One region of the Chenggangzhangella methanolivorans genome, then DNA from elsewhere that is predicted to be linked to it. Evidence: riboswitches for the same ligand, from Rfam matches in the RefSeq annotation. Region 1 holds a riboswitch; the other holds the start of a gene.

Region 1 (3,596 bases):
TGGGTGGCCGCGGCGATCTCCAGCGCCGCCATCCGCTTGGTCCCGGCACCCCAACTGGTCAGAGGCAGTGCCACGCCGTCGCGATTTGCCAGCAGCCCAATCAGGGCACCGATCGATAGGCCCTGGCTGGAGGTCAGCCCTAGCTTTACGCCGGATGGCAGCGACGCCGCCTTCAGGCGCAAATCCAGCTCGCCAAGTACCTTTACGCCAGCGTCGCCCACGGCGCCGGAGAAGTCCTGTTCCGCCACCTTCTTGGCGATGCGCGCTTTGATCGCCGGATCGGCCAGCAGTCGGTCGAGTGCCGAGCCGAACACCAAGCGTAGGTCACGGTCGTTGCGGTCGTCGGCGCTCAGACGGATCAGGCCGATTTTCTTTCGGAAAGCCGCCGAGAACGCAATAATGCTCTCATCCGGCTGGATGATCTCCCACACCAACTCCAAGTCGGCCGTGCCGCGCACCCGCAGGCGATATACCGGGTGCTTGGCTTCCGGGACGTCGCCATTCTGCGGATCGTCGGGCAGGACCGCATCGGCGCCGTTCCAATCCCAGGGCATAAGCTGAACGGAGAAGCTGTTGGGATCGACGCTAACGGGAAGCGAGACGACGCCTTCAATGGAGAATTCGTCGGTGTTGTCGCGGCGCCAGTAGTCAGCCTCCGAGATAGATGCCGCGTTCGAGGCGCTCAGGAGTAGCCCCACCGCATCGAGGATGGTGGTCTTGCCGACATCCCCGCCACCGAGGATGAGATTCATGGTCGAGCCGGGCCGCCAATCCAGACTTTTGATGCCGTGATATTTTCGGATCGACAGTTTCCGGATGATCGCGTGGCTGAGCGCTGTCAGTTTTCAGGCCTCCCTTGCTTCGGGACACTATCACAACCACTACGCGCCTTGCATCTGGGCCCCGAATTGGCTGTTCACTCCAAAGGTCGTTCGGTGGTCCCTCGAGTCAAAACAATAGGCCATAGCGGTTCGGAGCCTCCGCTCGTGGATGCCCCGAGCCGACCTTCCCAACGTCGCCTATGGATCAGGCCGGGACCTGAACTCACCGCCGGTCCGCGCAATTCGTGAACTACGGTTAGCAGCAGAAGCCTCAGTCGCTCTTTCGCTCGAGAAACAGAAACGGTTCCGCATATTGTCGATCGTAAAAAACGATTTATCGATCAAAATTATCAATCACACCTTGATCTATGTGCCCGCCTTAAGCCATTGTGCAGGCGTCCGCTACAGACGATGCGGGAGAGCCCAGCCCTCTTTTCGCAGGATCGGTATGGCGCCGACGGAGCAACCGCCCCCGGAAACTCTCAGGCACAATCACCGCATCGTTGGACAATCTGGAGAGAGGCGCTAACCGGCGTCCACCGAAGGAGAAACCTCCGGCCGAAAGGCCTGCGAGGGAAGCTCTCAGGTAACCGCGACAGATGGGGGTTCGCAGTCGGATTGCGCCATTCCAGGCGCGGTCCGCAACGAGCCGTCGCGGAGAGGCCTATGAACGCGAACGTCCAGACACAAGCCGGCCATTCTGTGCCGGCCAACGAGCGTAAGCGTACGCCGCTTCACGCCATGCACGCCCGTCTTGGGGCGAAGTTCTGTCCGTTCGCCGGCTACGAGATGCCGCTGCATTATCCCAATGGCGTTTTGAAAGAACATCTTCTGACGCGCAGCGCGGCTGGGCTGTTTGACGTCTCGCATATGGGCCAGATCGCACTCGTGCCGCGCTCGGGCGACGTCGACGACGCGGCGCGGGCGCTCGAGACGCTCGTCCCCGTTGATATTCTGGGGCTGAAGCCCGGCCGCCAGCGCTACGCGCTGTTCACAAGCGAGACCGGCGGCGTGCTGGACGACCTGATGGTCGCGAGGCTCCCGGATCGCCTCGCGCTTGTGGTCAACGCCGCCACCAAGGACGCCGACGAGGCGCATCTGAGGGCGCGCCTGCCCGACGCGATCGAAGTGCGGCCGGTCGACCGCGCTCTGATCGCCGTCCAGGGGCCGGGCGCGGAGGCCGCGCTCGCCGGCCTCGCGCCTGACGCCGCTGCCATGCGCTTCATGGACGCCCACGAGATCAACGTCGCGGGCGAGCGCTGTCTGGTTTCGCGCTCCGGCTACACCGGCGAGGACGGTTTCGAGATTTCACTCCCGAATGTGCGCGCGGAAAGCGTCGCCGAGGCGCTGATCGCTGCGGACGTCGAGCCCGTCGGCCTTGGCGCGCGGGACTCGCTGAGGCTCGAAGCCGGGCTCTGCCTCTACGGCTCCGACATGGACGAGGACGTGACGCCGATCGAGGCGAGCCTCGGTTGGGCGATCTCGCCGAGCCGCCGACCCGGCGGAGCGCGCGAGGGCGGCTTTCCAGGCGCGGACCGTATCCTGCTCGAATTGGCTGAAGGCGCGCCGCGTCGTCGCGTCGGCCTGCTCGCAGAAGGCCGGGTGCCGGTCCGCGCCAGCGCCGAGCTGTTCTCGGCGAACGTCGGCAGCGAGCTGGTCGGCCGCGTGACCTCGGGCGGGTTCGGACCGAGCCTGAACGCGCCGGTTGCTATGGGCTACGTCTCCACCGCCCTGAGCGAAGCTGGCCAACAGCTCTTCGCCGACGTCCGAGGCAGACGCCTGCCGGTCACTGTCGCGAAGCTCCCCTTCGTCCCCGCCGGCTTCAAGCGAAGCTGACCCCACTGCCTCTCGAGGAACATTCAATGCTGCGCTTCACCGAAGACCATGAGTGGCTGCGGCTCGACGGCGACGTCGCGACGGTCGGCATCACCGGCTTCGCGGCCGAACAACTGGGGGACCTCGTCTATGTCGAGCTTCCCAAAGTCGGAGCCAAGCTCACCAAGGGCGCCGGCGCGGCCGTGGTGGAGTCGGTCAAGGCGGCGTCCGACGTCTACGCCCCATTGTCCGGCGAGGTCGTCGAGGTGAACGAGGGTGTCGTCGCCGACCCGGCTTCGATCGGAAGCGATCCTCAGGGCGCCGGCTGGCTCTACCGGATGAGGCTCGACGACGCCTCGGCCATGGACGCCCTGATGGACGAAGCCGCCTATGCGGAGATTTCCAGATGAGCGCTCGTCGATACGATCCCTACGACTTCGCCAACCGTCGCCACATCGGACCGACGGAATCCGAGATCGCCGAAATGCTCTCGGAAGTCGGAGCGGCCGACCTCCACGCCTTGATCGACGAAACGCTACCGCCTGACATCCGCCAGGAGAGCCGCATCGACTTCGGCAAACCGCTCTCCGAACGCCGCGCGATCGAGCGGATGCGAGCGGTGGCCAACCGCAACCGGCCGCTCGTCTCGCTAATTGGGCAGGGCTATCACGGCACGACGATGCCGCCGGCGATCCAGCGCAACATCTTCGAGAACCCGGCCTGGTACACCGCCTATTCGCCCTACCAGCCCGAGATCAGCCAGGGCCGGCTCGAGGCGTTGATCAACTTCCAGACCATGGTCTGCGATCTCTCCGGCCTCGACGTCGCCAACGCCTCTCTGCTCGACGAGGCGACTGCGGCGGCCGAGGCCATGGCGATGGCGCGCCGCGTCTCGACGTCGGAGGCCAACGCCTTCTTCGTGGACAAGGACTGCCTGCCGCAGACCATCGCGGTGGTGAA
Region 2 (3,596 bases), on a different contig from region 1:
CGAGCCGGTTCTCGCTCGCGATCTCACGCATCTTCTCAAGCATACGTTGCTCGGAGAGCGAGGGGCCAAAATCGATCTGACCGGCCCACCGAATGGTTTCGGGCACCGTCTCGTCGATCAGAGCGTGCAACGTCGGCGCGTCGACGACGGCGAGCATCTCGTCGATCTCGGCCGTTGTCGGGCCGATGTGGCGACGATTGGCGAAGTCGTGCGGATCGTATCGGTCGACGCTCGTCATGGGCGTGGCATCACTTCGTGATTTCAGCATAGGCGGCCTCGTCCATCATCCCGTCGAGCGCCGACGCGTCGGCGAGCCTGATCTGGTAGAGCCAGCCCGCGCCCTGGGGATCGGAGTTCAGCAAGGCGGGCTCAGCGATGACCGCGTGATTGACCTCCGTCACCTCGCCGTCGACCGGCGCATAGACGTCGGAGGCGGCCTTGACCGACTCGAGCATGGCGGCGGCCTGACCCTTCCTAAGCGCCGCGCCAACCTTCGGCGCTTCGACGAAGACGATGTCGCCGAGCTGGTCGGCCGCGTATGCCGTGATGCCGACGGTCGCGACGTCGCCGTCAACCCTGAGCCACTCGTGCTCTTGGGTGAATTTCAACATGGGGATCTCCGAAAGTTCAGCCGCGCTTGAAGCGGGCCGGGACGAAAGGAAGGGGCGAGACGACGGCCGGCATCCGCTGGCCGCGGACTTCCGCGAAGACGCGCTGGCCGACCCTGGCGAGGTTTTTCGGCAAATAGCCCATGGCGACAGGCGCGTTAACGCTTGGCCCAAAGCCCCCGGACGTGACGGCTCCCGCAGCCTCGTCGTCGTCTTCAGCGGCGAACAATTTTGCGCCGGCGCGGACCGGCACGCGGCCTTCCGGCCGCAGGCCGACGCGACGCCGCGGCGCGCCCGACGCGATCTGATCGAGGATCTTCTGGTCGCCGGGGAAGCCGCCTTCACGAGCCCCGCCGAGCCGGCGGACCGGAGGGATCGCCCATAGTAGCGACGCCTCGACAGGCGTCGTTCCGGCGTCGATGTCAGCGCCATGGAGGCACAGCCCGGCCTCGAGCCGGAGCGAATCGCGCGCGCCGAGACCGATCGGCTGGACGGCGTCGTCGGCCAGGAGCGCTTGCGCGAGCTCCTGCGCTATTTTGCTGGGTGCCGAGATCTCGAAACCGTCCTCTCCGGTATAGCCCGAGCGCGAGACCGAGCAGCGAGCGCCTACGATCTCGACCTCGCGAAAATCCATGAAGCGCATGCCGGCGACGTCCGGCGCGAGCCGTGCGAGGGCGATTTCGGCGCCGGGGCCCTGCACCGCGATCAAGGCTTGGTCGAGCGGCTCGATTTCGCAAAGGTCCGCGATCGAGGCCCTCAGATGCGCCTCGTCGGCCGCCTTGTTGGCTGCGTTGACCACCAGGATCAGCCGGTCGCCGAGCCGCGCGACCATTAGGTCGTCTAGGATGCCGCCATCGTGGTTCGTCAGGAAGCCGTAGCGCTGCCGGTTGTCCGCGAGGTCGAGCACGTCGATCGGCGTGACCCGCTCCAGCGCACGCGCGGCGTCGGCGACATTTCCCGAACGCGCGCGAAGCGCGATCTGGCCCATATGCGAGACGTCGAACAGTCCGGCGGCCCTGCGGAGGTGAAGGTGCTCCTTCAGCACTCCGAGCGGATAGCTGATCGGCATGTCGTAGCCGGCGAACGGGCAGAACTTGGCCTCCAGCTCTCCATGGAGCGCATGCAGAGGGGTGCGCCGGAGCCTTGCTCCGGCGTCATGGCGCGCCGTTTCGGTCATCGCGGGCCTACCGATGCGTCGTGTGATGCGCAGGCGGTGGCGCCGGGCGAAACGCCCGGACGAATGAAGAACAAAAGAGGCTGAGGGTCATCATGCAACTCCGCGACAGATCAATCGCGGACCGTTCATACGGTCCGCTTTCCCCCATCTGTCACGGGTACCTGAGAGCTTCCCTCGACCGCGGTGGAGGCGGGGAGGTTTCTCCTTCGGTGGACGCCTCGAGGACGTCTCTCTCCAGATTGTCCAGCTATACGGTTTTGTGCCTGAGAGATTCCGGGGGGATTGCTCCGTCGGCGCCATAACCGATCAGAAGTCGGTCTGGGCTCTCCCGCATAGTTTGTCGGACGAGCAGAGCATGAAGCATCGCGCCGAGTTTCGCAATCAGCTGGAGACAATTCGGGGCTGGGCTTTGGTACGACGATCTTGACGACGTCAGACGTCAGGGCGACCGGCTCGCAAAGTAAGCAGTTACCGCGAAGATCCGCCGCAGGCTGCGCCGAACATTTGCTACGCTGGTTCTCGTCAGCGCTGGCGAGCAGCCGCCCGGTGGTTCGGCCGCGACTGGCTAGCGCTTGCGGTTCATGACGCCGCCCCCGGTCAGCCGGCGCAACGAGGTGTCGAGCTGCGTCTCGGCTCGGCGAAACTCGCGCGTCGCCTCGCGAAGGTAGGAGATGTGGGAATGGGCGGCCGCGCGCGCGCCCTCGGGATCTTTCCTCAGGATCGCCCCGACGATCTCGCGATGCTGCTCGCGCAGAATGTCCCGCGTGTGCGCGATGCTGAACAGCTGTCGCCGATTGACCAACACGTCCGCACGCAGGCCGCCGGCAAGCACGCGCATCACATGCAGCAGCACGACGTTGTGCGTCGCCTCGTAGATCGCGATGTGAAGGGCCGCGTCCGCTTCGGCGTCTTCGGCCGGGTCGTCGCCGCCATGAGCGCGGTCGATCCGATCCATGCGCTCCTGCAGGCCACGGCGGTCGACCTCGTTGGCGCGCTCGGCGGCCATCGCGGCGGCCGCGCCCTCCGCCATCGCGCGAAACTCCAGATAGTCGTCCGCGACCTCAGCGTTCGTCGTGAGCAGGTCGATCAGCGGATCGGAAATGACCGCCGCGCCGAGTTCGGCCACTTTCAGTCCCCCGTCTTCCCTGCGCGCGAGGAGACCGCGCTTCTCCATAATCGCGATGCCCTGCCGGATCGTCGGGCGCGACACGTCGAGATGTTCGGCGAGATCGCGTTCCGGCAGCAGCGTCGCGCCCGGCGGCAGAGACCCCTCCAGGATGAGGCTTTCGAGCCGCCGGACGACGAGATCGGCTGCGCGCTCGGTCTTGATGGGGTCCATAGCGTGCGGTTCCGCAGGTGACGTCCCGCTCTTAACACCAGCGTCCGCGATCCGCCAAAGCGCGGCGCCGCGCTGGTCGGCGCTGGCGACCGGATAACTTTTGGCCAGTTGCTCGTTGTGGTCAGATAATTTTACCAAAGCGCGGCGGGCGTGATGGGTCCGCGTTCGCTCGCGCTTCGCGACGCTGCCGGAAACAGCCCGCATGCCCCTGATTTCGATGCCCGAGCCCGACCCCGACATTCTCGCCCGGTCGCCCCAGATCCTCGCGGCCCTGAGGGCCGCTCTGCCGGCCGACGCGCTAGTGACGGACCCTTCGGAAACGCGCGCCTACGATTGCGATGCGCTCACTGCCTATCGCTGCGCGCCGCTCGCGGTCGCGCTACCGCGAACGACCGAAGAGGTCGCCGCGGTCATGCGGGTCTGCGGCGATCACGGCGTCCCCGTGATCCCGCGCGGGGCCGGAACGTCTCTG

What was found. A riboswitch is a leader RNA that binds a small molecule or an ion and turns the genes downstream of it on or off. The one in region 1 is predicted to bind glycine.
Region 2: it holds a riboswitch for glycine, as region 1 does, so the genes downstream of both, gcvT (glycine cleavage system aminomethyltransferase GcvT) here and gcvT (glycine cleavage system aminomethyltransferase GcvT) in region 1, are expected to answer to the same signal.

What each region holds. Positions count from the first base shown of each region.
Region 1 covers NZ_JBHRXS010000004.1:723,556-727,151, forward strand. Annotated here, with positions in the region: gene ACFOWB_RS08835 (ATP-dependent nuclease) at 1-752, opposite strand, end outside; glycine riboswitch at 1,226-1,329, shown strand; gene gcvT (glycine cleavage system aminomethyltransferase GcvT) at 1,488-2,657, shown strand; gene gcvH (glycine cleavage system protein GcvH) at 2,684-3,046, shown strand; gene gcvP (aminomethyl-transferring glycine dehydrogenase) at 3,043-3,596, shown strand, end outside.
Region 2 covers NZ_JBHRXS010000003.1:983,912-987,507, forward strand. Annotated here, with positions in the region: gene gcvP (aminomethyl-transferring glycine dehydrogenase) at 1-238, opposite strand, end outside; gene gcvH (glycine cleavage system protein GcvH) at 249-611, opposite strand; gene gcvT (glycine cleavage system aminomethyltransferase GcvT) at 628-1,785, opposite strand; glycine riboswitch at 1,924-2,031, opposite strand; gene ACFOWB_RS04965 (FCD domain-containing protein) at 2,351-3,124, opposite strand; gene ACFOWB_RS04970 (FAD-linked oxidase C-terminal domain-containing protein) at 3,327-3,596, shown strand, end outside.